Regions from separate parts of the Streptomyces sp. NPDC001108 genome, predicted to be linked through region 1. Evidence: riboswitches for the same ligand, from Rfam matches in the RefSeq annotation. Region 1 holds a riboswitch; each other region holds the start of a gene.
What was found. A riboswitch is a leader RNA that binds a small molecule or an ion and turns the genes downstream of it on or off. The one in region 1 is predicted to bind cyclic di-AMP.

Region 1 (7,451 bases):
GCCGTAGAAGCGGCGGGAAGCAGGTGGAGCGAGGCCCTGGCCGTGTGCGAGCGGGCCGCCGCCTGCTTCCCGGACACCCTGTGCGTGGGCGTCGATCTGCTGCCCTCGGCCGGCTGGCGGCGCTTCGCCGTCGGTGAGGTCAACGCCTTCGGTGATCTGCTGCCCCGGCTGACCGGCCTCGACGGCAGCGGTGCCGAGGGCCTGGACACCTACGCGGCGCAGGTCGCCGCCGTCATGAACAGAGCAAGGAACCACCGTGCAACCGCCACCGTCTGACACCGCGCGCTCCCCCGAATCCGCCGGAAATCCCGACATGAGCCGGATCGTGGGCAGCCACGACCTGCTGTTCGTCACCCTCGACACCCTGCGCCACGACGTGGCGGCGGAGCTCGCCGCCGCCGGCCGCATCCCGAATCTGGCCCGCCATCTGCCGGGCGGTGCCTGGGAGGAGCGGCATGCGCCGGGAAGCTTCACGTACGCCTCCCACCAGGCGATGTTCGCCGGTTTCCTGCCGACGCCGACGGGTCAGGGGCCGCATCCCCGGCTCTTCGCGGCGCGGTTCGCGGGCAGCGAGTCGACGGCCTCGGACACCTTCGTGTTCGACACGCCGGACCTGGTCTCCGGACTGGCGGGCGTCGGCTACCGCACGGTGTGCATCGGCGGGGTCGGTTTCTTCAACAAGCAGGCGGCGCTCGGTTCCGTGCTGCCCGGGATGTTCCAGGAGAGCCACTGGGAGCCGGAGTTCGGTGTGGCCTCGCCCACCTCGTTCGAGGCGCAGGTGGCCCGCGCCGAGCAGGTCGTCGCCCGGCTCCCCGCGGAGCAGCGGCTGTTCCTCTTCGTCAATGTGTCCGCGCTGCACCAGCCCAACTGGTTCCACCGGCCGGGGGCCACCCGCGAGGCGGGCGACTCCCGCGCCACGCACGCCGCCGCCCTGGAGTACGTCGACGCCCACATCGGCCGGCTCTTCGCGGCCGCGAGCAGCCGCCGCCGCTGCTTCGCCATCGTCTGCTCGGACCACGGCACGGCCTACGGGGACGACGGCTACACCGGTCACCGCCTCGGCCACCCGTCCGTGTGGACCGTTCCGTACGCGCACTTCTTCCTGGAACCGGGGGCCTCCGCACGATGAGCCGCACCACATCGGCATCGACCACGGCTGCCGCGTCCGCCGTCCGGCCGTACCAGAGCTATGTCTACGCCTACCCGCACAAGACCGCCTACCGGCCGCTGGCCGGGCGGCCCGGGCTGCGCGAGCTGTGGGCCGGTGAGCGCAAGGACGCGCTCTCGCTCTATCTCCACATACCGTTCTGCGAGGTCCGCTGCGGCTTCTGCAACCTCTTCACCCGGATCGGCGCGCCCGACGAGCTGACGACGCGCTATCTCGACGCGCTGGAGCGGCAGGCCCTCGCGGTCCGGGACGCGCTGGGCGACGAGGAGCCCGTGCGGTTCGCCGCCGCCGCTTTCGGCGGTGGTACGCCCACGTTCCTGACGGCGGCCGAGCTGGAGCGGCTCTGCGACATCGCGGAGAAGCGGATGGGCGCCGATCTGCGGTCCGTGCCGCTGTCGGTCGAGACCTCGCCGTCGACCGCGACGGCCGACCGGCTGGCCGTCCTCGCCGACCGCGGTACCACCCGGATCAGCATCGGGGTGCAGAGCTTCGTCGAGTCGGAGGCGCGGGCCGCGGTGCGCCCGCAGCGTCGGGCCGAGGTGGAGTCGGCACTGGGCCGGATACGCGAGACCGCCATCCCGGTCCTCAACATCGACCTGATCTACGGCATCGACGGCCAGACCGAGGAGAGCTGGCGCGCCTCCCTGGACGCGGCGCTGGCCTGGCGGCCGGAGGAGCTGTACCTCTACCCGCTGTACGTGCGCCCGCTGACCGGTCTGGGACGGCTCGGCACCGACGAGGGGGCGGCGGACGCGGCCTGGGACCAGCAGCGGCTGCGGCTCTACCGGGCGGGCCGCGACCACCTCCTGGCGCACGGCTACGAGCAGGTCTCGATGCGGATGTTCCGCCGCGCCGACGCCCCGCGTGCGGAGGGTCCGGACGACTACGCCTGCCAGACCGACGGCATGATCGGCCTGGGCTGCGGCGCCCGCTCGTACACCACGGCCCTGCACTACTCCTTCGACTACGCGGTGGAGATGCGGGAGGTGCGGGCGATCATCGACGGCTACACCGCCACCGAGGACTTCTCCCGCGCCGAGGTCGGGCGGTACGTGGACGGGGACGAGGCGCGCCGCCGCCATCTCCTGCAGTCGGTGCTCCAGGCCGAGGGGCTGGCCCTGGCCGAGTACGAGGAGCGGTTCGGCACCTCGCCCGGCGCGGACTTCCCCGAGGAGCTCGCCGTGTTCGAGGCGCGCGGCTGGCTGGACGCCTCGGCCGGGGCGTCGGGGCTGCTGCGTCTGTCCCCCGAGGGCCTGGCCCACTCCGACGCCCTGGGCCCGGAGCTCTTCTCACCCGCCGTGCGCGCCGCGATGGCCGCGTACGAGCTGAAGTGAGCGCGTCGATGGAGCTGACGATCCTGTACCGGGGCCCGCTGGCCTCGTGCGACTACGACTGCCCGTACTGCCCGTTCGCCAAGCGGCGCGACAGCCGGGAGCAGTTGCGGGCCGACCGGGCGGCGCTGGAGCGGTTCACGGCGTGGGTGGCGGAGCAGACCGGCGACCGGATCTCGGTGCTGTTCACGCCGTGGGGCGAGGGCCTGGTCCGCTCCTGGTACCGCCGGGCACTGGTGGAGCTGGCGGGGCTGCCGCACGTGGCCCGGGTGGCGATCCAGACCAATCTGAGCAGCCGTACGGGCTGGCTGGCCGAGGCCGGAGCGGCGGGGCGGGAGAAGATCGCCCTGTGGTGCACGTACCACCCGGGGCAGACGCCGTACGAGCGGTTCCTCGCCAAGTGCGGGGAGCTCGACGCGCTCGGGATCCGGCACAGCGTCGGGATCGTCGGGCTGGACGCCCACCTGGAGGAGGCGCGGCGGCTGCGGGCCGCGCTGCCCGAGGAGGTCTATCTCTGGGTGAACGCGGCGGAGGGCCACCGCTACACCGACGCGGAGGCGGACCGCTGGACGGCGATCGATCCGCTCTTCCCGTACAGCCGTGATCCGCACCGCTCGGCCGGGCTGCCGTGCCGGACCGGTGAGTCGGTGATCTCGGTGGACGGGGAGGGCACCGTGCGGCGCTGCCATTTCGTCCCGGCGCCGCTCGGCAATCTCTACGACGGGAGCTACCGGCGGGCGCTGCGGCCGCGCGCCTGCCCGCTGGCGGTCTGCGACTGCCACATCGGCTATGTGCACCTGGAGACGCTGCCGCTGTACGACGTCTTCGCGGGCGGTGTGCTGGAGCGGATACCCGCCTCTCCGCGGCTGCCCGGCGGGCGTGGCTGAGCTTCGGCCACGTCCGCCGGGCGGCGGCGGTGCGTCGGGAGCAAGTCCGCGGGGCTACAGCGGCAGCAGGTCGGGGCGCTTGGCCTCGACGTGGTCGCCCGACGACTCGCCGCGCAGCCGCCGCCCGATCCACGGCACCAGGTGCTCGCGCGCCCAGTGGATGTCGTCGCGCCGGACCTCCAGGGTGCCGCGCTGGGCCTGCGGGGGCCATTCCTGGTCGGGGTCGGCCGGTACCTCGATGCCGAGGACCTGGGCGGCGCGCAGCGCGACCCTGGTGTGCCCCTCCGGCGACAGGTGGAGCCGGTCGTCGTCCCAGGCGCGCCGGTCCTGGACGGACCGCAGCGACCACAGGTCCAGCACCGGGCAGTCGTAGCGGTCGGCGATGGCCCGCACATGGGCGGTGTACGTCGCGACCTTGCCACGGAGATGGCGCAGGACCGGGATGCCCCGGGTGTCGAAGCCGGTGGTGACCATGACCGTGCCGACCGCGCCGGTGAGTTCGGCGACGGCGCGCTCGAAGCGTTCGGCCACGTCGTCGGGGTCGGTGCCCGGCCGGATGATGTCGTTGCCTCCCGCGCAGAAGCTCACCAGGTCGGGGGCGAGCTCCTTGGCACGCGGCACCTGCTCCTCGACGATCTGGTCGAGGAGACGTCCGCGTACGGCGAGATTGGCGTATCGGAATTCCGGGTGTGCGGGTCCTTCGGCGTCGTGTGCCGTATCGGGGTCCGGGAGTTGGTCCGCGAGAAGTACCGCGAACCGGTCCGCCCAGCCGACGAATGTTCCGTCCGGGCCGGGGTCACCGACTCCCTCGGTGAAGCTGTCGCCGATCGCCGCGTACGACCCGATGACGCCCTGTCGGTTGTTGACGCCACGCTGCATTTTTCTCGAATCGTCTGCCACAAGCGCTTATCCTGCACCGTCGAATGTGACCTACGCGACCGTAATAAGGGGTTGACGGGTGGTGACATAGGCCACCCGGTCAGTTTTTGGCAAAGGGGGAATAGGCGGAAGGGGCGGTGCGCCACCGCGCACCGCCCCTTCCTTCGTCCTGCTCCGGGTCACGCTCAGACGTAGATGCCGTGCGAGGCCAGGTAGGCGATCGGGTCGATGTCCGAACCGTACTCGGGACCGGTGCGGACCTCGAAGTGGAGGTGCGGGCCGGTGACGTTGCCGGTGGCGCCCGAGAGGCCGACCTGCTGGCCGGCGCTCACGGACTGGCCCGCCGAGACGGAGAGGGAGGACAGGTGGCCGTACTGCGAGTAGTGGCCGTCGACGTGCTTGACGACGACCTGGTTGCCGTAGGCACCGCCCCAGCCGGCGGTGACGACGGTGCCGGAGGTGATGGCCTTGACGCCGGTGCCGGTGGAGACGGGGAAGTCGATGCCGGTGTGGCTGCCGCTGGACCAGTTGGAGCCGGAGGCCCGGTAATTGGTGGTGTGGCTGCCGGGGACCGGGTGGACGTAGCCGGAGCCGGTGTTCTCGGTGGCCGGGGCCTCCTTGGTGGCCGGGGCGGGGGCCGGGGCCTCCTTGGCGGCCGGGGCCGCCGGGGCGGGCTGCTCGGCGGCCGGGGCGGCCTTCGACGGCGTGGCCGCACCGGTGGGAGCGGTCGTACCGACGGCGGCGGCGAGGGTCAGCTTCATCCCGGGGAGGATCAGGCTGGGGTTCTTGCCGACGACCTCGCGGTTGTCCTGGTACAGCTTCTGCCAGCCGCCCGCGACGTGGTGCTCGGCCGCGATCTTCGACAGGTAGTCGCCGGGGACGACGGAGTACGTGGTGGGCGCGGACTGCGGGGCGGCCTTCGGCGCGGTGTGCGCGACGGGGGCCTGCTCCGGCGCGGCGGCCTGGTCGGCGGCGTGGGCGCCGGTGGCACCGAGCAGCGGCAGTGCGATGACGGCGCCACCGGTGCTGACCGCGGCGAAACCGCGAGCGATGGGGCCGATCTTGGGACGGCGGTGCTTACCCGTGATGGGCATGGCGTCTTTCCTCTCCGGCGCCTGCGAGGTGAGCTGTCGGGTTCGGGCTGGAGATGCCCGGCCGCACGGTGTGCGACTTCACCCCGAGCCGTCCGGATCTCTCCGGCCGGCGGCCTACCTGGTTCCCCCGCTCCTGCCACGCGATAAGTGGATGTGAATTCCGGTCGGCGGCAGGATTGGGCGGGCCGTCCGGAATGCGGTGACCGTAAGCGAGTCGGGACGGCGAAAACAAGCACCGGGTTCCCCGCCGGTATTCCTTTTCGGGAATTCGGTAGGGAATTCCGGTCACCCTCCGTGGATTACGGATCTTGTTGTTCCGCGCGGCGAACGGAATTCCCGTCCCGCCCGCCGCCACACACCGTCACGAATATGATCCCGCTCACGGGGCGCCGACCATCCCCCTTATAAGCGGGAGATGTTCGTAAAAAGTGCGCATTACGGACACGGCGGGGCGGTCAGTCCCGTCGCAGGCGCAGCACCTGCGCGTCGAGATCGCCCCGGAGGCCGGTGTGCAGCCCCCGGTGGAGCAGGACCGATCCGTGGTGGACCGCCCCGGTGTCCCGGCAGGTGTACGTGGCCGCGGGGTCGAGCCCGCGCAGCCGCAGGGCCGGCGGGCGCTCCCCGTACCGCTGGGCCTCCAGCCACATCAGCACCACGGTCTCCTCGCCGTGTACGTACTGGACGGCGCTGAGTCCGCCGCGCGGTTCGCGCAGCCGGTACAGCGCGCCCTGCTGCACCACGGGGCGGATCTCCTTGTAGAGATCCACCCAGCCACGCGCCTCGGCCAGCTCCTCCTCGCTCCATTCGGCGAGGTTCCCACCGATGCCGAGCACTCCGGCCATGGCGCTCACGAACCGGAAACGCAGCGAACTGACCCTGCCGTTGAGCTGCCGGTTCGGGCTGTCGGTGACCCAGGCGGCCATCACCCGGGCCGGGTGGAGGTGGCTGAACCCCTCCTGGATGGCGAGCCGGTCGAGCGGATCGGTGTTGTCGGAGGTCCACACCTGGTCGGTGCGGGAGAGGATGCCCAGGTCGATCCGGCCGCCGCCGCCCGAGCAGGACTCGAAGGCGACGTGGGGGTGCGCGGCCCTGAGCCGGTCGATCAGCGCGTACAGAGCGTCCACATGAGCGGTCCAGATCCGCTGCGGGTACTCCTCGCCGGGCCAGCCGGGGTCGGTGAAACAGCGGTTGAAGTCCCATTTCACGTAGTCGACGGGGGTGCCGGAGAGCAGTGCGTCGAGCTGCTCCCAGAGGTGCTCCCGGACATCGGGCCGGGCCAGATTGAGCACCAGCTGGTTGCGGTACTCGGTGCGGGTCCGGCCGGGGACGTGCTGGACCCAGTCGGGGTGCGCCCGGTAGAGGTCGCTGTCGGGGTTGACCATCTCCGGTTCGACCCAGATACCGAACCGCATGCCGAGTGCGTGCACCTCGTCGGCGAGCGGCTTCAGCCCGCCGGGGAACCGGTCCGGGTTCGGGGTCCAGTCGCCGAGCCCGGCCCGGTCGCTGGTCCGCCGCCCGAACCAGGCGTCGTCCACCACGAACAGCTCGACCCCCATGTCCGCGGCGCGCCGGGCCAGGGTCCGCTGCTGGTCCAGCGAGATGTCGAAGCCGGTCGCCTCCCAGGAGTTGTAGAGCACCGGCCGAAGGGTTCCGGCGTCCGGGATCACGTGGGCGAGCTGCCAGGCGTGCCAGGCCCGGCTGGCCCCGCCGAAACCCTGATCGCTCCAGAGCCCGGCGAAGACGGGCGTGGTGTAGGACTCCCCCGGGGCGAGCCGGAGCAGTCCGGACTCGTCGTGCCCCGCGCCGCCGGTGATCTGTACGAGGCCGTCGGGCAGCCGCTGCACGCAGATCCGCCAGGAGCCGGACCAGCCGAGCGCACAGCCGTAGACCTCGCCGCTCTCCTCGGTCGCCGCGCCGTCGGCGTCCAGCGCGGCCCACGGCAGGTACTGGTGGCCGGTGTGGCCGCGTCTGCTGGAGATGACGCTCTCGCCGTGGAGCAGCTCCGCGCGTTCGATCCGGGTCTCGGCCGACCAGCGGCCGTGCAGCCGGCTGATCCGCCAGCCGTCCCGGGCGGGCAGCGACCAGGCGGCCG
Region 2 (7,451 bases), on a different contig from region 1:
GCGGCGGCGAGACCCATCCGGGGGCCGCGGCCGTCGTCGGCGGGGAACGGATCGAGGTCTCCGCGCTCCAGGGCCAGGTGGCCGCCGTGCGCGCGGCGCAGAACGAGACGAAGGACGCCACCCAGCTCGTCGACAAGTCCGGGCAGCTCGGCCGGGCCAAGCTGCACAGCATGATCTTCGACCGGGTCCTGGACCGGGCCGCCGAGGACGCGGGCGTGACCGTCGAACGTACCGAGATCCAGCAGATGCGCAAGGTCGCCGAGGCCCAGACCGGCGGGGCGACGGGGCTGCGCACGATGATGCTCCAGCAGAGCTGGGTCGCCCCCGACCAGATCGACACCGTGCTGCGCGAGCAGGTCCAGCTCACGAAGCTGGCCGCCGCCCTCGGCGTCGACCTCCAGCAGCCCGCCGGCCAGCAGGCCGTGAGCGAGGCGCTCGGCAAGGCGTCCAAGGCGCTCCGGGTCGACGTCAACCCGCGCTACGGCACCTGGGACAGCAAGCAGGCCCAGCTCGCCACCTACCGGGCCCCCTGGATCACCCAGGTCACCAAGCCGGCCGGAGCCGGGGCCTGACCTGCGGCGGAACGGGCGGCGGCGACAGAGGTAGATTCGAACGGTGAACGCTGAAGACCCCGGCCGCATCGTCCTGCTCACCGCCAGCCACCGCGTCGCCCCCGGACTGCTGTCCTGGCCCGCCTGGCAGGCCCTGCACGGCGCCGACCGGGTCCTCTGCGCCGACCCCGACCACCCGCAGCTTCCGTACCTGCGCGAGGCGGGCGTCACCGTCGAGCACGCCGCGCCCACCGCGCCGGAGCTGGTCGACGCCTGCGCGGGCGGCCGGAGCGTCGTCGTCCTCGCGGGCGGCGAGGGCGATCCCGCGCTCACCGACGGGCTGGCCCGGCTCGCCGGATCGGGACGGACACGGATGCCGGACCTGGAGCTGCTGCCCGGCTCGTACGACCTGCCCGGCGCCCGGCTCCTCGACCTGGTCCAGATCATGGACCGGATCAGGGTCGCGTGCCCGTGGACCTCGCGGAAGACCCACGAGGGCCTCGCCAAGTACGCGATCGAGGAGGCGTACGAGCTGGTCGAGGCGATCGAGGACGGCGACCGGGACGAGCTCCGGGAGGAGCTGGGCGACGTCCTCCTCCAGGTCGTCTTCCACGCCAGGATCGCCGAGGAGGGCCGCCCCGAGGACGGCGCGGAGCCGTTCTCCATCGACGACGTGGCCGCCGGGCTCATCGAGAAACTGATCCACCGCCACCCGCACGTCTTCGGCGACGAGACCGCCGAGACCCCCGAGGACGTCCACGCCCACTGGCTGCGCACCAAGGCGGAGGAGAAGCGGCGCGACTCGGTCACCGACGGCGTCCCGGTCGGCCAGCCCGGCCTGGCGCTCGCGGCCAAGCTGGCGAGCCGGGTCCGCACCGCCGGTCTCGACGTGCCGCTTCCCGCCGGCGAGGGCATCGGCTACGAGCTCCTCGCCCTCGCCGTCCGGGCCGAACGGGACGGTGCCGACCCCGAGGCCGCCCTCCGCGCCGCGGGTCGCGCCTACCGGGACGCCATCAGGGCGGCGGAGGGCCACGGCGAGGACCGAAAGGCAGCGGATAACGTCGAAGGGTGAACCACAGCCCCGCCGACGACCACCCCGCCACGCCCTCCACGGACGACCCGTCCGCCACGCTCCCCGCGGACCCGCCCGCCACGTGCCCGGCGGCCGCCGGGGCGCCCGCACTCTTCACCTGGGAGTTCGCCACCGACCCGTACCCGGCGTACGCCTGGCTGCGCGAGCACAGCCCCGTACACCGCACCGAGCTGCCCAGCGGCGTCGAGGCGTGGCTGGTGACCCGGTACGAGGACGCCCGGCAGGCCCTCGCCGACTCCCGGCTCTCCAAGAACCCGGCCCACCACGCCGAACCCGCGCACGCCAAGGGGAAGACCGGCATCCCCGGCGAGCGCAAGGCGGAGCTGATGACGCATCTGCTGAACATCGACCCGCCCGACCACACCCGGCTGCGCCGCCTCGTCTCCAAGGCGTTCACCCCGCGCCGGGTCGCCGAGTTCGCCCCGCGCGTCCAGGAGCTGACGGACCGGCTCATCGACCGCTTCGCCGGGAGCGGCGAGGCCGACCTCATCCACGACCTGGCCTTCCCGCTCCCCATCTACGCCATCTGCGACCTGCTCGGCGTACCGCCCGAGGACCAGGACGACTTCCGGGACTGGGCGGGCATGATGATCCGCCACGGCGGCGGTCCGCGCGGCGGGGTCGCCCGGTCGGTGAAGAAGATGCGCGGCTACCTCGCCGAACTCATCCACCGCAAGCGCGAGGAGCCCGGCGACGACCTGATCTCGGGGCTGATCCGGGCCAGCGACCACGGCGAGCACCTCACCGAGAACGAAGCCGCCGCCATGGCCTTCATCCTGCTCTTCGCCGGCTTCGAGACCACGGTCAATCTGATCGGAAACGGGGTGTATGCCCTGCTTCGCAACCCCGGGGAACGCGAACGGCTGCAACGCTCCCTCGAAGCGGGGGAGGAGGAGCTGCTGGAGACCGGCATCGAGGAGCTGCTCCGCTACGACGGCCCGGTGGAGCTGGCCACCTGGCGGTTCGCCACCGAACCGCTGACGCTCGGCGGGGAGTCCATCGAGGCCGGGGATCCGGTGCTCGTGGTCCTCGCGGCCGCCGACCGCGACCCGGACCGCTTCCCGGACCCCGACACGCTCGATCTCGCCCGACGTGACAATCAGCACCTCGGATACGGGCACGGCATCCACTACTGCCTCGGCGCACCGCTCGCCCGGCTGGAGGGACGGACCGCGCTCGCCACCCTGCTGAACCGTCTCCCGGACCTGCGACTCGCGGTGGAACCTACCGATTTGCGGTGGCGTGGCGGGCTCATCATGCGCGGACTCCGCACGCTCCCGGTCCAGTTCACACCGGAACGCACCGCACCTGCAGCTGACGCAACGTCAACTCTGTGACTTTCGCGTGATCCGCGCTGCATCGACTTGTGACGCGCGTTCGAGTGCGGCTAGGTTCACCGTTCGACCTAGTCAGACGTCAGTCACACGGAAGGCAATTCCATGGGATCCGCGAACGGCAGGCACCGTCGCCCCCGGCAGGCACCGGCCATCGTCGTCGCAGCGGGCGTGACCGGATCGGCCATCGCCATTCCGCTGCTCGGCGCGTCGGGCGCGTCCGCGGCCGACGCCACGACCTGGGACCGGGTGGCCGAGTGCGAGAGCGGCGGTGCGTGGAGCGCCGACTTCGGCAACGGCTCCTACGGCGGCCTCCAGATCTCGCCGGAGGTCTGGAAGGCGTACGGCGGCGAGACCTACGCGGACCGCGCCGACCTCGCCAGCCGGGCGCAGCAGATCGCGGTGGCCGAGAAGGTCCTGGCGGACCAGGGGCCGAAGGCGTGGCCGAGCTGCGCCGTCATCTCCGGTCTGGCGACGGACGCCTCGCTGCCCGGCGTCGACCCCGGCGCCACTCCCTCCGGGGGCGAGCAGGACGACGCGTCGGACATCGTCACGCCGCCCCACACCGCCTGGGAGGGCGCGGACGCGGTGGACGGCTCCGACGGCTCGGCGGACAGCCCGTCCGGCGATTCCGGCAAGCGCAAGGGCGAGTCGAACGGGAAGTCGTCGAAGACGCCGTCCGCGGAGACCTCGCCCTCGGCCACCCCGTCCGGTTCCACCGGCGCGCCGTCGAAGCCCGCGCAGGACGGCTCCGCCTCGCCCGAGTCCTCCAGCGGCACGAACGGCCGCCACCGCGGCGCCCCGGCCGCCGACGAGAGCCGTGGCGCGGACGGCGGCCACCGCGAGTCCGGCCGGCACGCCTCGCGCGGCGGCGACGCGCGCGACACGGCCGGGCAGGCCGCCGACGGCACGTACTCCGTCCGGTCGGGGGACAACCTCTGGGCGATTGCTGATGCACAGAAGGTCCCCGGCGGCTGGCCCGCGCTCTACGAGGCGAACAAGGACGTCATCGGCTCCGACCCGGACCTCATCCTCCCCGGTCAGAGCCTCGATCTCGGTGTGAAGGCCGAGTAGGGGCGGCCGGTCGGCGGTCCGGAAACCGCCTAAAAACGCCTCAGAAACCGGGGCAGTTTAGGGACCTATGTCCACTTATGCGTAAGTGAGACATGGGTCTCTTTGCGTCTTCCGGCGTGTCGCGATCCGGAGGCTCGCTCACCCCGCTCCCACCTGCGGAAACGGCAATTCTTCAGATGCAAGTACGGGCTGATTGTCTGATGTGTCCATCTTTGAATGTAGGGCTTGCGTATGTTTACGGTCGGAATCGCTCGCACCGCGGGCCCCGTCGACCGTCACGCCGAATCCTGCCGTCGGTCGAAGGGAAAACAGACGCGTACAGCGCCGTAGGCAGGAGCGGGGGACCCAGGTAAGCCGCCGGGTCCGGACGTCGGGACGACGTATCGGATCAGGCTTGGGGTGAAGTCGCGTGCTAGGACGTGCGACCGGGCAACTCACTCGGCCCGAACCCGACAGCTCACCTCGTAGGCGTCGGTGAGGAGAAGTTCCATGCTGCTTTCCAGCAAGGGCAAGCGCCGCCGCCCGTCCAAGGCCGTCCGCATCGTCACGCTCGCCGGTGTCGCGGGTGCCGCCGTCGCCGTGCCGCTGATGGGCGCCACCAACGCCTCCGCCGCCTCCGTCGCCACCTGGGACGCCGTCGCCCAGTGCGAGTCCGGTGGCAACTGGTCCATCAACACCGGCAACGGCTACTACGGCGGCCTGCAGTTCTCGCAGTCGAGCTGGGCCGCCGCCGGCGGTACCCAGTACGCCCCGCGCGCCGACCTGGCCACCAAGGCCCAGCAGATCGCCACCGCCGAGCGCCTCCTCGCCCTCCAGGGCCCGGGTGCCTGGGCCTGCGCCGGCGCCGGCAACCTGACCAACGACGGTGTCGACCCGGGCGTCGACACCGGTTCGTCCTCGAACTCCTCCGCCAACTCGACCGCCGGCTCCGGCGCCTCCGAGCAGCAGAGCACCGCCCCGAAGAAGCAGGCGCAGCCGAAGCCGGCCGAGCGCACCGAGGCCCCCGCCGCTTCCCGTTCGGACCGTGGCCAGGCCCCGAGCGCCGAGTCGAAGAAGACCGTCACCACCCCGACCGGCGAGAAGGTCAAGAAGGGTGACGGCGAGTACAAGGTCGTCGAGGGCGACTCGCTGAGCGCGATCGCCGCCGAGCACGGCGTCAAGGGCGGCTGGCAGCGGCTGTTCGAGCTGAACAAGGACATCGTCGAGGACGCCGACCTGATCTACCCGGGTCAGCAGCTGCACCTGACGAAGTAGCACGGGACCCCGCGGCGCGGGCTCTCTCCTCCAGACCGCCCCGGTCCGGCGCGCATCCCCCCGTGCGCACCGGACCGGGGCGACGCCGTCCCCCCACCCGCTCCGCCGTCTTCGCCGCTCCCTCTGCTCGGGGGAGCGGGGATGCGTTCAACTGTTGTAGTTACCGACCGGTAAATTTTGGCCGGTATGCCCGGCAATGAGGTCTCTCGGGTCGTTTTTCGTCCCAGGGGTCGGGCGGTCGTGGGGGCGGGCGGGCCGGGCCGGTTAGGCTCTTGTCGCAAGGCCAAAGCGACCCTGCACCAACAGCGTCATATCCCAGAAGGAGATGCCACGTGCCGTCCATCGACGTCGTCGTAGCCCGGGAAATCCTCGACTCCCGCGGAAACCCCACGGTCGAGGTCGAGGTCGGCCTCGACGACGGCAGCACGGGCCGTGCTGCCGTTCCGTCCGGCGCCTCCACCGGTCAGTTCGAGGCCATCGAGCTCCGTGACGGCGACCCCAACCGCTACCAGGGCAAGGGCGTCGAGAAGGCCGTCCTCGCCGTGATCGAGCAGATCGGCCCGGAGCTCGTCGGCTACGACGCCACCGAGCAGCGCCTGATCGACCAGGCGATGTTCGACCTGGACGCCACGGAGAACAAGGGCTCGCTCGGCGCCAACGCCATCCTCGGCGTCTCGCTGGCCGTCGCCCACGCCGCCTCCGAGGCATCCGACCTGCCGCTCTTCCGCTACCTGGGCGGCCCGAACGCGCACCTGCTGCCCGTTCCGATGATGAACATCCTGAACGGCGGCTCGCACGCCGACTCCAACGTGGACATCCAGGAGTTCATGATCGCCCCGATCGGCGCGGAGTCCTTCTCCGAGGCCCTGCGCTGGGGCGCCGAGGTCTACCACACGCTGAAGAAGGTCCTGAAGACCAAGGGCCTGTCCACCGGCCTCGGCGACGAGGGCGGCTTCGCGCCGAACCTGGAGTCCAACCGCGCCGCCCTCGACCTCATCGTCGAGGCCATCAAGGAGGCCGGTTACGTCCCGGGCAAGGACATCGCGCTCGCGCTCGACGTCGCCGCGTCCGAGTTCTACAAGGACGGCACGTACGAGTTCGAGGGCAAGTCCCGCTCGGCCGCCGAGATGACCGAGTACTACGAGGAGCTCGTCTCCGCGTACCCGCTGGTCTCCATCGAGGACCCGCTGTTCGAGGACGACTGGGCCGGCTGGAAGGTCATCACCGACAGGCTCGGCGCCAAGGTGCAGATCGTCGGCGACGACCTCTTCGTCACCAACCCGGAGCGCCTGGCCCGCGGCATCGAGGAGGGCTCCGCCAACGCCCTGCTCGTCAAGGTCAACCAGATCGGTTCGCTGACCGAGACGCTGGACGCCGTCGAGCTGGCCCAGCGCAACGGCTTCAAGTGCATGATGTCGCACCGCTCCGGCGAGACCGAGGACGTCACCATCGCCGACCTCGCCGTCGCCGTGAACTGCGGCCAGATCAAGACCGGCGCCCCGGCCCGCTCGGACCGCGTCGCCAAGTACAACCAGCTGCTGCGCATCGAGGAGATCCTCGACGACGCGGCGGTGTACGCCGGCCGCTCCGCCTTCCCCCGGTTCCGCTCCGCGGACCAGTAGGCACAGCCGCTCCGCGGACCAGGAGGCACCGCCTGCAGGCACAGCCGCCCCGCGGAGCAGCGGAAACGCCTCGCGCGGAGCAGTGCGCGCCGCGAACGGCCCCGGCCTCCGTCCGTCCCCGCACTCGGTCCCGTACCGTGTGCGGGGACGGACGTGCGTAATGGGGAGGCGGAGAGATGGCCGCGAAGGACCGGGACCGGTTCTCCACCGCGACCCGGCTGCGACTGCTCGGCGAGCAGACCGCCGCCCGCGTCTACCGTTCGCAGAACCGCCGTCAGGCCCGCCGCTCGCGGCTCACCGGCCGGGCGGCCTTCCTGGCGCTCGTCGTCTGCTCCCTGGTGGTCGTGCTCGCGTATCCGATGCGCAGTTACGTCTCGCAGCAGGACGAGATCGCCGACCAGCGGCGCCTCGCGCAGAAGGCCAAGGAACGCACCGAGGAGCTGCGCGACGAGAAGGCGCGGCTCCAGGACGACGCCTACATCAGGCGGCTGGCCCGTACGCATCTGCATTACCTTCTTCCGGG
Region 3 (7,451 bases), on a different contig from region 1:
CTGCCCCGGGTGCCGGTTCCGCCCGTGCCCGCGTCGGGGGAGTTGGCGGCGTCGCGGACGTACGACCTGAAGGCGCGCTCGCGGTCCTGCGCGTCCTTGATGTCGTGCTCGGCCATGGCAGGACCCCGGAAGATCAAGTACAGCAGTACGCCGAGGAACGGCAGGATCAGAACGATGATCAGCCAGCCGGCCTTGGCCCAGCCGCCGAGTTCGTGGCTGCGGAAGATGTCCGTAATGATCTTGAACAGCAGGAACAGCCACATGACCCAGAGGAAGAACACCAGCATGGTCCAGAAGAGGTTGAGCATGGGGTAGTCGTCCACGGATCTCTCCTCGGTCGACGCGCGCGTTCCGCACGGTGACGAACAGGGGTAAATAAGTCATATCACCGCATATCTGGGCTCGCCTGTTGTCCGTCGACGGCCGGGTCGGTGGACCGGGGTGGTCAAAAGGGCGTCGGGGATGGCGTAGAGTTGGGTTTACCGACGCGGGGTGGAGCAGCTCGGTAGCTCGCTGGGCTCATAACCCAGAGGTCGCAGGTTCAAATCCTGTCCCCGCTACTGAAGAATCGGGCCCGGTACGCATACAGCGTGCCGGGCCCGATTCATTTTCTCCCGGGCCTGAGCGGGTACCTCCTTCGGTCGACGCGGAGTCGCCGCCCGTTCCCGCTCCGGTGAGGCTGGGGGACGGGGCGCGGCGCCGTCCGCGGCCGCGTGTGTACCGGGCAGGAGACCACAGGTGTGGAAGTGGGAGAAGGGGCGCGGTCGGCCCGCCGGGGGTGACACCCGCGGCCGGAGTTTCGTCCGTACGCTGCCCGCGCTGATGATCCTCGGCGGACTGCTCTTCGACGGCCTCACCCCGCAGACCTTCACCGCCATTCCGTTCTTCGTGGCCGCGCCGCTGATCGCCGCCCCGTTCTTCTCGCTGACCAGCACCATCCGGACCGCCGTCGCCTCGATGCTGGCGGTCATCCTGTTGCGCCTCTACAGCAGTACGTTGCCGGAGGTCGTGCCGCTGATCGAGCTGCTCACCCTGGCCACCGTCTCGGTCCTCGCGGTCGTGATCAACGGAGTGGTGCGGCGGAGCAACGAACAACTGGCCTCCGCGCGGTTCATCGCCGAGACGGCCATGCGCGCGGTGGTGCCCCAGCCGGCCGCCCGGATCGCGGGCCTCCAGGTCGCGGCGCGGTACGAGGCGGCGCAGGCGGACGAGTACGTCGGCGGCGACCTGTTCGCCGTGGCGGACACCCCGCACGGGGTGCGGATGGTGGTCGGGGACGTACGCGGCAAGGGGCTCGGGGCCGTGGAGACGGTCGCGGTGGTCATCGGGGCGTTCCGCGAGGCGGCCGAGCAGGAGCCCTCGCTGGCGGACGTGGCGGGCCGACTGGAGCGGGCGTTGTCCCGGGAGGAGGCACGGCGGGGCGGGCTCGACGTGCTCGAAGGCTTCATCACCGCCGTACTGGCCGAGATCCCGGCCGGGCTGTCCCGGGTGCGGGTCGTCAACCGGGGGCACCCCGAGCCGATCCTGCTCCACCCGGACGGGGCGCTGGAGGTGCTGCGGCCCTCGGTGCCCGCGCTGCCGCTCGGCATGGGGCTGGGGGCGTGGTCGGAGCGGACGGACGAATGGGAGCTGCCGGACGGGACGACGCTGCTCCTCTACACGGACGGCCTCTCCGAGGCGCGGAACGCCGAGGGGGTCTTCTACGACCCGGCGGCCCGGCTGCGCGGGCGGATCTTTCCGGGGCCGGAGGAGCTGCTCTCGGCGCTGACCGACGACGTACGCCTGCACACCGGCGGCGAGACGACCGACGACATGGCGCTGCTCGCGGTGGTACGTCCCGCGCGGGGGCAGCCGGACCGGCGCCGGACCGTGCGGATCGTGGGCGTGGAGCAGGATCGAACGGGCGGGGAGCAGAGTTGAACGGGCGGGGCCGGGGCGAGCGGGCGGGGAACGGGACTGGACGGGCGCGGGGCGGGACTTGACGGGCGCGGGGCGACTGGGTCGAACCGCCGCGAGGCGATGCCACCGTGCGTAATCGAAGGACGCCGCTCCGCATAACATTTGACACAACGTCAGAATTGAGTCGGCCGCTGAGTGGCGGTCAAGTGGGCCTGTTGGTCTGGCTATGTCCAGTAAAGTCCAGGCCAAAGACGTGAACGATCAGTGGGAACAGCTTGGAATGCGGCCCCAGTGTCTATTAACGTTCGATAACGCAGCGCGGTCGTCCCAGCCGTCATCAATGGCGGCGCCGTGCGCGAGCGCCGAATTCCGCAAGGGAACCGGGGAACCACCACCATGGGGTGAATCGGACACCTGTGTCTCGTGAGAGACGGAGGTGCCCGTAGGAGACCTTCCTGCTCCGAACCCGTCAGCTAACCCGGTAGGCGAGAAGGAAGGAAAGGAGTGCGCCCCCGTGGCGTCCAACAAGCCTGCCCCAGAAGCCCCTTCACGGTTCCAGGGCGATCACGGCGATTACGGCACCGGCTACGGCGTTGCCGACTACGGCTACGGCACCGGCCTCGACGCCGACCGCACCGCTGAGTTCACCACCGACTTCCGTTCCGACGCCGGCGACGGCGAGGCCGAGCGCGGCTGGAGCGAGTGGAACCCCACGGAGGAGACGGTCCGCCCGGTGCGCGGCCGGCACCGTGTCGCCAAGCAGCGCACGGGGCTCGCCCGCAGCTCCACGGTCCTGGGCGTCGGCGTGATAGCGGCGGTCGGCGCGGGCGGCATGGCCACCGCGCAGGGCAAGCCCCCGGTCTCCATCTCGGTGCCGGACGCGATCACGAACAACCTCCCGGACGCCAAGTCCCTGCCCGGTGTGGGCGCCCTGTTCTCCGACGGGTCCGAGACCGACGGAGCGGACCAGGCCGTCACCGCCCCGCTCACCACCGCCGGCATCACCACCGCCGAGGCCGAGCAGGGTGCCACGGACGCCGGTGAGGCGCTGCGCGCCCGCATTCTCCAGCAGGCCGAGCAGCAGCAGGACGCGGCCGCCGCCGAGGCGAAGGCGGCCGAGGAGAAGGCCGCCGCCGAGAAGGCAGCCGCCGAGGCGAAGAAGCAGCAGGACGCGGCCGAGGCCAAGGTCGCCGCCGAGAAGAAGAAGGCGGAGGAAGAGGCCAAGAAGAAGGCGGAGGCCCTGCGGCTGGCCAAGCTCGCCGCCAGCTACTCCCTCCCGACCTTCTCGTACACGATCACCTCGACCTACGGCCAGGCCGGGTCGATGTGGTCCTCCGGCCACCACACCGGCCTCGACTTCGCCGCCCCGACCGGCACCCCGATCAAGGCCGTCCACAGCGGCACGATCAAGTCGGCCGGTCTGGCCGGTTCGTACGGGTACCGCACCGTGCTGGAGCTGGACGACGGTACGGAGATCTGGTTCTGCCACCAGTCGTCGATCGGTGTCAGCGTGGGCCAGAAGGTCACCACCGGCGAGACCATTGGCCGGGTCGGTGCGACCGGCAACGTGACCGGCCCCCACCTCCACCTGGAGGTCCACACCCCCGACGGTTCGGGCATCGACCCGATGGCCTGGTTCCAGAGCAAGGGCCTCAACCCCTGATCCGTCCTCCGGGCACCGCTCCCCGGGCCGGTTCCTCCGGTGCCGGGGCCGGTCCGTCCGGCCCATGAACCCCGGCAGCCCCGACGCTCTCCCCCCGACGTCAGGGCTGCCGGTCCTTTTCCCGCTCCCGACCCCGTCCGCGGGCGACCCCGTCCGCTGCCGACCCCGTCCGCGGGCGTCCGTTCGGGGGACGGGAACGGGAACGGTCCGGCGCGAACGGAATAGCGGGCCCGCCGGGGTTCGTTGATCCACTCATGACTTCTCTTCGCCCGCTGGGCTCCTCCGGTCTCCAGGTCTTCCCGCTCGCACTCGGTGGCAACGTGTTCGGCTGGACGGCCGACGAGGCACAGTCCTTCGCCGTGCTGGACGCGTACACCGCGGCCGGGGGCAACTTCGTCGACACCGCGGACGGCTACTCCGCCTGGGTTCCGGGCAACAAGGGCGGGGAGTCGGAGACGGTCATCGGGAAGTGGCTCGCCTCCCGCTCCGACCGCGACGACCTCGTCATCGCCACCAAGGTCTCCACCCACCCCGACTACAAGGGGCTCGCCCCGGCCAACATCAAGGCCGCCGCCGAGGCGTCGCTGCGCCGGCTCGGCACCGACCGCATCGACCTCTACTACACGCACTTCGACGACGAGTCCGTGCCGGTCGAGGAGATCATCACCGCCCTGGACGAGCTGGTGAAGGAGGGCAAGGTCCGGGAGATCGCCGCCTCCAACATCAGCCCCGAGCGGCTCCGGGCCTCGCTGGACTTCTCCGAGCGCGAGGGCCTGGCCCGCTACGTCGCCCTCCAGCCGCACTACAACCTGGTCTCCCGCGACACCTACGAGGGCGCGCTCCAGGACACCGCCGCCCACGCCGGGCTGGCCGCCGTCCCGTACTTCGCCCTCGCCTCGGGCTTCCTGACCGGCAAGTACCGTCCGGGCGCCGAGGTGGAGAGCGCGCGGGGCGGGAGCGTGGCGCAGTACCGCGACTCGGAGCGGGGACAGAAGGTGCTGGCCGCGCTGGACAAGGTGGCCGAGGCGCACGACGCGCAGATCGCGACCGTCGCGCTGGCCTGGCTGGCCTCGCGACCGACCGTGGCCGCGCCGATCGCCTCGGCCCGTACGGTCGAGCAGCTGCCCGCGCTGGTGGCCGTCGCCGACCTCGAGCTGACCGAGCAGGAGCTGGCCGAGCTCACCGACGCGTCCGCCTGATCCGAGGAGCGGGCCGCGCGGCCCCGGCCGCCCCTACGGGCGCGGGGCCGGATGCGGTGCTGGGTACGGATACGGGCCGTACGCCGGGTGGGGCGCCTGCGCCGGCTGCGGGTAGGCGACGGGCCGGGCGTACGGCGCGTACGGGTACGCGTACGGACTGCCGGGCCGGAACGGCTGCGCGTTCTGGCCGGTCCGGGCGTACGGGTTCTGCTGAGCATGGTGCGTGGGGTGCGCGTGCGTCGGGAGCGGATGCTGTTGCCCAGGGTGCGGGAACGGCTGCTGCTCCTGGGCGTAGGGGAACGGCGGCATGCGGTGCGGGCGCAGCCGCCCCGTCACCTGCGCCGCGTACGTGAGCGCCGGGACGGCCACCTCCCGGCGCTCCCAGAGAAGGCGCAGCAGCTCCAGCTCGCGCTCGGCGAAGTCCGGGCCCGCCTCTCCCCGGCGGGCCCGGAGCCGCAGCGCGGCCAGCCTGGTCGCGAAGGACTCGTACTCCACGACGGCGACCGCGGCCGCCTTCCCCCGGGCCTTCGCCGCCGCCTTGTCGCCGGCCGCTACGGCGTACCGGTGACGGGCCATGTCGCGGGCGATGCCCCGGGCCCGCATCGAGGAGAGCGCGAGCGGCTCCACGGGGGTCAGCCAGCCGGCCGCCGCGTAGACGGGCAGCTCGGCGCAGAGCGTACGGAGCCTGCGGTAGCGCGACCAGATCGCCAGCCACGTCACCAGGCCGAAGACCGGGACCATGAACACCCCGTACACCGCGTAGAAACCCAGCGGGCTCAGGACCGCCGAACCGTTCCACAGCGCGTGCATGCCCATCGCGAGGACGAGCCCGAGCAGCGGCAGCAGGACGCGGCGGAGCTTCTGGTGGCGCAGGCTCGCCGCGGCGAGCCCGAAACCTATGCCGGTCAGTGACGTGAAGAGCGGGTGCGCGAACGGCGACATCACCGCCCGCACGAAGAACGTCGCGGCCGTCATCGCCGGGACGCCCGCATGACCGATCTCCTGGTCCTCACCGAAGGCGTTGCCCAGGTACAGGATGTTCTCGGTGAAGGCGAAGCCGCTCGCGGTGAGCCCGGCTATCGCGATGCCGTCGACGACGCCGGTGAACTGCCGTCTTCGGAACAGGAAGATCAGCAGGACCGCGGCGGCCTTGGCGCTCTCCTCGATGAACGGTGCTATCACCGTGGCGCCGAGGGTGTCGGCGTTCGACGGATCGGCGGTGGTCGTGGCTATCCACCGGATCGCGAACGAATTCGCCAGGAGCGCGACCAGGGCGGCGGCGAACGCTCCCCAGGCGAACGCGAACAGCAGATTCCGCCAGGGGCTCGGCTCGATCCGGTCCAGCCAGCGGAACGCGGCCGCCAGCAGCGGGACGGGCAGCACGGCGAGCCCGAGGCCGACGAGGAAGCCCTGCGTGCCCGTCTGGTCACGGACCAGGGCCAGGATCGCCAGGGCACAGAGCGCGAGGACCGTGCACACGACCGTGATGCGGAAGGCCCGGCTGCGCCACACGAGGCCGACCCGGCGCGGCCGGTACCACCCGTGCGCGCGCTGCGGCGCGGCAGCCAGGATCTCGCCGACCGGCTCCTCGGGGAGCGGGACGGCGGGCGGGGACTGTCGCTGCTCTGCGGACTCGTCGGACACCACCCGACGACCCTAACCAGCGGGACTGACACCTGACCACGGGACGACCGGACACGGTCCGCCCGCCGACCGGACACGGCCCCGCCCCGAGGCCCGCCACCGCCCGGCCCAGAGACCCGCCACGGCCCGGCCCCGAGGCCCGATACCGCCCGGCTCGGCGCCCCGGTCCGCCCGGCCCGGAGGGGGCGGGCGGCACCCGGCCACGGGGGTGTCAGACGCGGGCGAACAGCAGGTCGTGCACCACGTGGCCCTTGTCGAGGCCCTGCCCCTCGAACCGGGTCAACGGCCGGAACGCGGGCCGGGGGGCGTATCCGCCGTCCGCCGCCGTGTTCTCGAAACGGGGGTGCGCGGTCAGCACCTCCAGCATCTGCTCGGCGTACGGCTCCCAGTCGGTCGCGCAGTGGAGCACCGCGCCCGGCTTCAGCCGCCCGGCCACCAGGTCGAGGAATTCCGGCTGGATCAGCCGCCGCTTGTGGTGCCGCTTCTTGGGCCACGGGTCGGGGAAGTACACCCGGAGGCCGTCCAGCGAGTCCGGCGCGAGCATCTCGCGGAGCAGGATGATCGCGTCACCGTTGGCCACCCGGATGTTGGACAGGCCGTTCCGGTCGGCGAGGCCGAGGAGGTTGCCCTGGCCGGGGGTGTGCACGTCCACGGCGAGGATGCCGGTGCCCGGGTCGTCGGCGGCCATCTGCGCGGTGGCCTCGCCCATGCCGAAGCCGATCTCCAGCACGACCGGGAGCCCGTCGAACATCCCGGGCAGGTCGAGGACGCGCTGCCCGTCGATGTCCAGGCCCCACTGGGGCCAGAGCCGCAGCAGGGCGTCCTGCTGGCCGGGCGTGACCCGACTGCGGCGCGGCTGGAAACTGCGGATGCGGCGCTCGTGGTGCGAACCGGCCGGGTCGATGGCGGGCCCGCCCGGGAAGCGCGACTCCTGGCGCAGCCTGCGCTGCCGCTCGAAGGCGGCCTCCCGCAGGTCGTCCGGGATCCCGGCGGTGGACCGGCCGTCCGCCGACGACGGCGCGCTGTCCGACGCGGGTGCGCCGTCC
Region 4 (7,451 bases), 310 kb from region 1:
CCGTGCGGCCCACGGCGACGATCAGCGGATCGGTCCCGGTCACCAGGGCCCCGGACAGCAGCCAGGTACCGGAGAGCAGCAGGACGAGGACGGCCGGCATCGCGTGGCCCCTTCCGTGGGTGGCGAGCGGACGGGGCAGTGGGCATCGACGAGGGTCCGGAGCGCGACGCGCCGTTCCTGCCCCGGGGCCGCCCTCCCGCGGCGGCCGACTATATCGGCGTCGGCCGGCCCGGTGGCAGGGGTCGTCGGGCCAGGTGGCTCACGGGGCGAGGTGGAGGTGGGCGAGGTCGTGCGGGACCGGGCCGCCGTGGCGGAAGAGCGGCGCGCTCTCGCCGTCCGCGGCCGTGGCGGGCGCGTCCGTGAGGCGCATCCGGGTGCGCAGCCGCCCGTAGAAGTCGTGCGGGCCGAGCCGGACGATCCGCAGGCGGCGCGGTGCCGCGTAGACGCCGACCCAGTCCCCGGCGTCCAGTACGCCGCGCAGCTGGCCGTCGATGGTCACCGCGGCCTGTCCGGAGTGCGGCAGGACCCGTACGGCGATCGGTTCGTCGGGGGCGGCGACCACGGTGCGGTCGAAGGTCATGTGCGCCGCCACGGGGGTGAAGAGGACCGCGTCCATCCGGGGCGAGACCACCGGCCCGCCGGCGGCGAAACTGTATGCGGTCGAGCCGGTGGGTGTGGCCATGACGACGGCGTCGGCCGAGTACGAGGCGAGGAGCCGGCCGCCGATGTAGACGCCGAGGCTCACCTGGCGGTCGCGGGCGAGCTTCTCCACGACGACGTCGTTGAGGGCGGTGACGTCCAGCGCCACGCCCCAGTCCTCCGCCGCGACCTCCGCGTCCGGGGCGGGCTGGGGCGGCGGCAGCATCGGGCGCCGCCCGTAGCCCATCAGGGCATCGATGTCCGGGGGCACTTCGAGCACCCGGGAGGCCCGCATGGTCAGGGTCATCCGCTCCTCGAACTCCGCCCGGCCCCGGTGGACGGCGTCGAGCGCGCGCACCACGTCATGGGCCGGTACTTCGGTGAGGAAGCCGACGCGGCCCAGGTCGATCCCGAGCACGGCACCGTCGTGCTTGGCGGCGATCCTGGCGCCGCGCAGGAACGTGCCGTCGCCGCCGAGCGTCACGATCAGATCGGGGTGCCCCGCGACGTCGGCCTCCTCGCGCCCGCCGCGTCGGTGCCCGTCGCCCCGCCACACGTCGATGTCCGTGCAGGGGACCCCTTCGCGGGCGCACCAGTCGCGTACGACGCCCGCGGCGGCGACGGCCTCGGGGCGGCCCTGGTGCACGACGACTCCGACCCGTTCGACACCCATCGCGCCACCGCTCCCCGTGCTCCGACGACCTTCCTCGTCCCACTGTGGGCAAGGGGTGGTGGGTCCGCCCGTCGCCGGGACGGCGCTGCGCCCGGTCGGGCGACGGGCGCGGACGGGGCCGGCCCGCCGGTGGAGGATCTCCACCGGCGGGCCGGACACCGCACGGGACGCGCCCCCGGGTCAGGACCGGGCGTCCTCCGGGATGCTGACCAGCCAGCGGGTCTCGCGGCGGGGCCGCAGGTAGAGCGCCCAGTAGAGCGTGGCGACCGCGGTGATGCCGCCGGTCCACAGAAGGTACTCGACCTCCTGCTGGGTCAGGATGTACGCCAGCACGGCGATCAGCAGTACGGGGACGGCGGGCCAGAGCGGCATCCGCCAGGCCTGCGCCTCGCGGTGCGCGCCGCGGCGGCAGAGCAGGGCCGCGACGGCGACCAACAGGTACATGGCGGTGACGGAGACGCCGGTGACGCCGTACAGGGTGTCGAGGTTGACGAAGCAGAGCGCCGCGCCGGGGACGCCGACGAGGAGGGTCGCGACCCACGGCGAGCCGAACCGGCCGAGCCGGGACAGGGCGTTGTTGACCGGTGCCGGCCACGCCTTGTCACGGGCCGAGGCGAAGAGCACCCGGGAGTTCTGGATGACCATGACGATGCCCGCGTTGATGATCGCGAGGGCGACGCAGAGGCTGACGAAGGTGCCGACCGCCGAGTTGGACCAGGCGGTGACCATGGTGCCGAGGTCGCCGGAGGTCAGGGCCGCCAGGTCCGGGGCGCCCATGGTGATGGCGATGACCGGGATCAGGATGACGGCGGTGGAGATGGCGAGGGTGGCGAGCACGGTGCGGGCCACGTTGCGGCGCGGGTTCTCCAGCTCCTCGGAGAGGTAGACCGCGGTGGAGAAGCCCTGCGTGATGAAGAGCGCGATGGCGAGTCCGGAGACGACCATCATCGCGGTGACCGTGGAGTGGGAACCGCCGGCCGAGGCGACCGTGCCGTGCACCAGCGAGGACGCGCCGCGCTCGGTGTGGGCGAAGCCGAGCACGGCGACGACACCCGCCGCGATCACTTCGAGGACCAGGAAGATTCCGGTGATCCATGCGTTGGCGCGCAGGTCCAGCAGGCCGGCGAGGGTGGCCAGCAGCATGACCCCGGCGCCCGCGAGGGGGGCCGGGATGTGCACGATGGGCGCCAGGTAGTCGGCCGTCCCCATGGAGATCACCGGGGGCACGATCATCACGACGAGCAGCGACAGCACGAAGACGAGCCATCCGGCGAGCCGTCCGGCCATGGTCGACACCATGGCGTACTCGCCGCCGGCGCTGGGGATGAGGGTGCCCAGTTCCGAATAGCAGAAGGCGACCGCGATGCAGAGCAGCGAGCCGATGGCGATGGTCAGGGCGGTGTACGTACCGAGGCTGGAGAAGAGGTCCGGCACGACCACGAAGAGGGTCGAGGCGGGGGTCACGCAGGACAGCGTGAGCAGTGTGCCGCCCACGACGCCGATGGAGCGCTTGAGCTTCTGGGGAGTGGGGCCGGTCGCCGGGGCGAGCGCCTGAGGTGCGCTGAGCGTGTCGGTCATCGTGCGGTTCCGATCAAAAAGTGCGGTGTTTGAGCGCGGGAGCGGTATCGCCTCCAGACGAGGACGTGATGAGTGGTTTCGTCGCTCCCAGCGCGTTATGCAATCCCGACGTGTTCCGCAGGTCAAGAGGTGTTCACCTTCGGAATTCGTTGTTCCTGTGATCAGTTTCGACGATTTGGCGCTAACTGAGCAGAGGACGCCGAAGGATCGGGGGGTGCGGGAACCGAAGGCCGGACCCCGGGAATTTTTCCCCCGGTCGGCATCGGGCGCGGGCACGGGGCCCATGGGTCGCGCATTCGGCGCCCCGGTGCCAGCCTGGATGCATGACTTGGGCGTCATGGACTACGTGTGGTGTGTACTCCGGGCACGGCGGCGTGCTGACGGAGGAGGTCGGTCTCCTGTCCGGGGAACTGACGGTGCACACGACCTGGGCCGAGGACACGGCCCAGATCACGGTGCAGTATTCGGGGGCGATCGACTGGTTCACCATGGTGGGCAGCCCCGTGGCGTGCTGTTCGGAGGAGGACAGCCGCCGCCTGCACGACGCGGCCGTGCAGGCGGTACGGAACGGGGCGGCGGCCACGGTGCCCGTTCCGCCCCGCGCGGCTCCGGAACGGGCGGCCGGGTCCGCCCCGGAGTGACGGTTCAGTAGGCCCCGTTGACGTTGTCGATGGAGCCGTACCGGTCGGCGGCGTAGTTGCACGCGGCGGTGATGTTGGCGACGGGGTCGAAGCTGTCCGTAGACGTGCCGGGCACGTGGTAGGCGAGGAACGTCGGATCGATGATCTGGAGCAGGCCCTTGGAAGGGGTCCCCTTGGCGGCGTTGGAGTCCCAGTTGTTGACGGCGAGCGGGTTGCCGGAGGACTCGCGCAGGACGTTGCGGTGGATCCCCTCGTAGCTGCCGGGGATGCCGTGCTCGGCCATGACGGCCAGCGACTCCTTGATCCAGCCGTCCAGGTCGTCGGAGTACGCCGCGGTCCGCGCGGCGGGCGCGGCGGCCGGCGCCGCCGAAGCGGCCTGGGCACCGAGCAGCGGCAGGAGCAGGGCGGCCGCTCCCGTACCCACGGCTATGAATCCCCTGGTCAGCGAGGTGGCGGCGCGACGGTGGCGCGTACCGGTGAAGGACATGGTGGTTCCTCTCCGTCGCCTGCGAGGTGAGCTGTCGGGTTCGGGCTGGAGCTGCCCGGCCGCGCGTCGACGCGGCTTCACCCCGAGCCGTCCGGATGTCCGGACCGGCGATGTACCTGGGTTCCCCGCTCCTGCCGTACACGAGTGGTCGGAATGCTCCGGACAGCGGCAGGATTCGGCGTTCCGTCCGGATTGACGGAGACCGTAGACGAGAGAATCCGAAGGGGACAAGACCCTTTTTCCGCATGTAATCGCCCAACAAGATCAAGTCATTTCATTTCCGGTAATCCACCTCACACCGACCCGGTGACGACCCTTGCGGGCAAAGGGATCCGCGGCATGCGGCACGGCGGTCGGGGGCGGAATGTGACTCGCACCACGGGGAGAGGGAAGCGGCGTTCCGGGCTCCGCCCCGCCGGACCGGCGAGCATTGCCAACCACTCCCCTCTGCCGCTATGGTTTCCGTGTCCTGTTGTCTCCGATAGAGGTGGACGTTGCGCATCTGAGGTCCGCGAACACCACGCCGTACGGCTCTCGCCGTATGACTGTCACGTCGTCGCAGTGTTTCCGCACTGCCCGTGGCCGCCGCGTGGATGCGACCTCGATGCATGAGCCGTCCCTCGTTTCCAGGACAGCCGCATCCTTCTCCGCTGCTCGGTCGCCGCGTGGTGCTCGCATACGAATCCCCCCTTCATTGCGATCACGACTGCGAGGAAATCCATGGCGACACCCACCGCCCCCAGCGCCTCCCTCACCTGCTCGGCACTGACCTTCCGGTGGCCGGACGGCACCACGGTCTTCGACGGGCTCTCGCTGAGCGTCGGCCGCGGCCGGATCGGGCTCGTCGGCAACAACGGCGCGGGCAAGTCCACCCTGATGCGGCTGCTCACCGGCGAACTGCGCCCGTCCGCGGGCACGGTGACCATCGGCGGCAGCCTCGCCCACCTGCCGCAGAACATCACCCTCGACACCACCCTGCGGGTGGACCACGCGCTCGGCATCGCCGAACGGCGCGAGGCGCTGCGCGCCATCGAGTCCGGGGACGTCGACGAGAAGCACTTCGAGACGATCGGCGACGACTGGGACGTGGAGGAACGGGCCCTGGCGACCCTGGGCTCGCTCGGCCTCGGCGACATCGGACTCGACCGCACCGTGGGCGAGTTGTCCGGCGGGGAGACCGTGCTGCTGCGCCTCGCGGCGCTGCTGCTGGAACGCCCCGACGTCCTCCTCCTGGACGAACCCACCAACAACCTGGACCTGTTCGCCCGCCGGCGGCTGTACGAAGCCGTCGACTCCTGGCACTCGGGCGTGCTGATCGTGGTCAGCCACGACCGTGAACTGCTGGAGCGCGTGGACCGCATCGCCGAGCTGCGCGCCGGTTCGGTGAACTGGTACGGCGGCGGCTGGTCCGCGTACCAGGAGGCCGTGGCCACCGAGCAGGAGGCGGCCGGGCGGACACTGCGCGCCGCCGAGGCGGACGTGCGCCGCCAGAAGCGCGAACTGGAGGAGACCCGGACGAAGCTGGCGCGACGTCAACGCACAGGAAAGAAGGCCGAGTTGGATGGTGGCCTGCCGAAGATCCTGGCGGGCCGCCGCAAGCGGTCCGCCCAGGAGTCGGCGGGCAAGCTCCGCGGCCTCCACGAGGACCGGCTCAACGAGGCGCGCGAGCGGCGCGAGGAGGCCGCGGACGCGATCCGCGACGACGCCGAGATCCGGGTGAGGCTGCCGCACACGGCGGTGCCCGCCGGACGGACCGTGCTGACCCTGGACGAACTGCGCCCGCGGTTCGGCCGGTTGCGCGAGGGCACGCTCCAGGTCAACGGCCCGGAGCGGATCGCGCTCGTCGGCCGCAACGGCGCGGGGAAGACGACACTGCTGCGCACGCTCACCGGTGAGCTGGCCCCGTTGTCCGGCGAGGCCAGGACCTTCGTCCCGACGCGGTTCCTCCCGCAGCGGCTCGATGTGCTGGACCCGGAGCTGAGCGTCGCGGCGAACACGGCCCGGCTGGCTCCCGGGGTCACCGACAACCAGATCCGCTCCCAGCTCGCCCGCTTCCTCTTCCAGGGGAAGCGGGCCGAGCAGCCGGCGGGCACCCTCTCGGGCGGTGAGCGGTTCCGCGCCGCGCTCGCGGCCACGATGCTCGCCGCGCCGGCCCCGCAGCTCCTGATGATGGACGAGCCGACCAACAATCTCGACATCGCCAGTGTGCGGCAGCTGACCAGCGCCCTGGAGTCCTACGAGGGAGCGCTGCTCATCGCCAGCCACGATCTGCCGTTCCTCGAAGCGGTCTCCATCACCCGGTGGCTGCTGGTCGACGAGGAGCTGCGGGAGACCACCCCCGAGGAGGTGGCCGAGCTGCTCGCCGCGCCGGCGGACTCCGCCTGAGCGGCAGTGGGCGCGGGTTCCCGTACGAAGGACGTACGGGAACCCGCGCCCCCTGCGGGGTCAGAGCCGGTCGAGGATCTTGTTCATCTGCTCGATCTCGGCGGTCTGGGCCGTGACGACGGCCTCGGCGAGCTTCTTCGCGTCGGCGTTCCCGCCGTCCTTCTGCTCCTTCTCGGCCATGGTGACGGCGCCCTCGTGGTGGCCGATCATGAGCTGGGCGAACTTCCTGTCGAAGTCCTTGCCCCTGGCCGCCTCGAGGCCGTCCATCTCCTTGTCGGACATCATTCCGGGCATGCCCGCGCCGTCCGAGCCGTGGTCCATCCCGGGCATGTCACCCATCGAGGCGTCGGGCAGCGGCTTGCCCCAGGACGTCAGCCATTCCTTCATCGTGTTGATCTCGGGGTCCTGCGCGTCCTCGATCGCGGAGGCCAGCTTCTTGATCTCGGCGTCGGCGGCCCGGCGGTCGGCCAGCCGTGCCATCTCGATGGCCTGCTGGTGGTGCGGGATCATCTGCTGCGCGAACTCCACGTCCGCGTCGTTGAACGTACCGGCGGCGGCCGGGGCGGAGGCGCTGGGCGAGCCGTGGTCCATGCCCGGCATGGACGAACCGTCCGAGGAGTCGTCGGAGGAGCCGCAGGCCGTCAGGGCCAGGGCGAGCACGGCGGCGGTGCCGACCGCCGCGAGCGTACGGCGGCGGGCGGCGAAGGGCGCGAAAGCAGACATCGCGGTTCTCTTTCCAGGTGTGTGGGCGCGCCACGTCCGTGGCGCGGAAGGGCAGGGAGGTCCGGCCGGTCCGGCCCGAAGGCCATGGACCGGCGGATCCCTGTCACGTCCGCGCGACGCACACCTGGAGCAGCAGCCCCCGGCCGGCGAACGGCGGTCCTCGCCGCGCCGGTCCCCGTACGGCGGTGCGGGCAGCGGAGGCCACGCCCGTGACCGGCACCAGCAGCCCCAGCGCCATCAGCAGGGGCAGCACCCGGTCCCGGGACTGGGTGAAGACGCAGGACTCGCCGTCCGCCGCGGGCGCCGCGACGGCCACCCGCTCGGA

Region 2: another riboswitch for cyclic di-AMP. It lies ahead of ACWC97_RS30175 (transglycosylase family protein); the one in region 1 lies ahead of ACWC97_RS02210 (M23 family metallopeptidase).
Region 3: another riboswitch for cyclic di-AMP. It lies ahead of ACWC97_RS29320 (M23 family metallopeptidase); the one in region 1 lies ahead of ACWC97_RS02210 (M23 family metallopeptidase).
Region 4: another riboswitch for cyclic di-AMP. It lies ahead of ACWC97_RS00815 (transglycosylase SLT domain-containing protein); the one in region 1 lies ahead of ACWC97_RS02210 (M23 family metallopeptidase).

The regions. Positions count from the first base shown of each region.
Region 1 is NZ_JBSFKL010000001.1:499,264-506,714, forward strand. Features, by position in the region: gene ACWC97_RS02185 (STM4014 family protein) at 1-276, shown strand, start outside; gene ACWC97_RS02190 (STM4013/SEN3800 family hydrolase) at 314-1,129, shown strand; gene ACWC97_RS02195 (STM4012 family radical SAM protein) at 1,126-2,502, shown strand; gene ACWC97_RS02200 (STM4011 family radical SAM protein) at 2,511-3,386, shown strand; gene ACWC97_RS02205 (SGNH/GDSL hydrolase family protein) at 3,441-4,286, opposite strand; gene ACWC97_RS02210 (M23 family metallopeptidase) at 4,451-5,359, opposite strand; cyclic di-AMP (ydaO/yuaA leader) riboswitch at 5,363-5,519, opposite strand; gene ACWC97_RS02215 (alpha-galactosidase) at 5,815-7,451, opposite strand, start outside.
Region 2 is NZ_JBSFKL010000019.1:87,337-94,787, reverse strand. Features, by position in the region: gene ACWC97_RS30195 (SurA N-terminal domain-containing protein) at 1-572, shown strand, start outside; gene ACWC97_RS30190 (nucleoside triphosphate pyrophosphohydrolase) at 616-1,623, shown strand; gene ACWC97_RS30185 (cytochrome P450 family protein) at 1,620-2,981, shown strand; gene ACWC97_RS30180 (transglycosylase family protein) at 3,084-4,052, shown strand; cyclic di-AMP (ydaO/yuaA leader) riboswitch at 4,365-4,538, shown strand; gene ACWC97_RS30175 (transglycosylase family protein) at 4,542-5,306, shown strand; gene eno (phosphopyruvate hydratase) at 5,639-6,928, shown strand; gene ACWC97_RS30165 (FtsB family cell division protein) at 7,105-7,451, shown strand, end outside.
Region 3 is NZ_JBSFKL010000017.1:112,013-119,463, forward strand. Features, by position in the region: gene ACWC97_RS29305 (SHOCT domain-containing protein) at 1-323, opposite strand, end outside; tRNA gene ACWC97_RS29310 (tRNA-Met) at 487-560, shown strand; gene ACWC97_RS29315 (PP2C family protein-serine/threonine phosphatase) at 739-1,920, shown strand; cyclic di-AMP (ydaO/yuaA leader) riboswitch at 2,250-2,402, shown strand; gene ACWC97_RS29320 (M23 family metallopeptidase) at 2,414-3,562, shown strand; gene ACWC97_RS29325 (aldo/keto reductase) at 3,817-4,761, shown strand; gene ACWC97_RS29330 (PrsW family intramembrane metalloprotease) at 4,795-6,405, opposite strand; gene trmB (tRNA (guanosine(46)-N7)-methyltransferase TrmB) at 6,617-7,451, opposite strand, start outside.
Region 4 is NZ_JBSFKL010000001.1:189,367-196,817, forward strand. Features, by position in the region: gene ACWC97_RS00795 (DMT family transporter) at 1-100, opposite strand, end outside; gene ACWC97_RS00800 (NAD(+)/NADH kinase) at 260-1,312, opposite strand; gene ACWC97_RS00805 (APC family permease) at 1,493-2,890, opposite strand; gene ACWC97_RS00810 (hypothetical protein) at 3,214-3,531, shown strand; gene ACWC97_RS00815 (transglycosylase SLT domain-containing protein) at 3,536-4,018, opposite strand; cyclic di-AMP (ydaO/yuaA leader) riboswitch at 4,020-4,209, opposite strand; gene ACWC97_RS00820 (ABC-F family ATP-binding cassette domain-containing protein) at 4,739-6,403, shown strand; gene ACWC97_RS00825 (DUF305 domain-containing protein) at 6,464-7,126, opposite strand; gene ACWC97_RS00830 (hypothetical protein) at 7,230-7,451, opposite strand, start outside.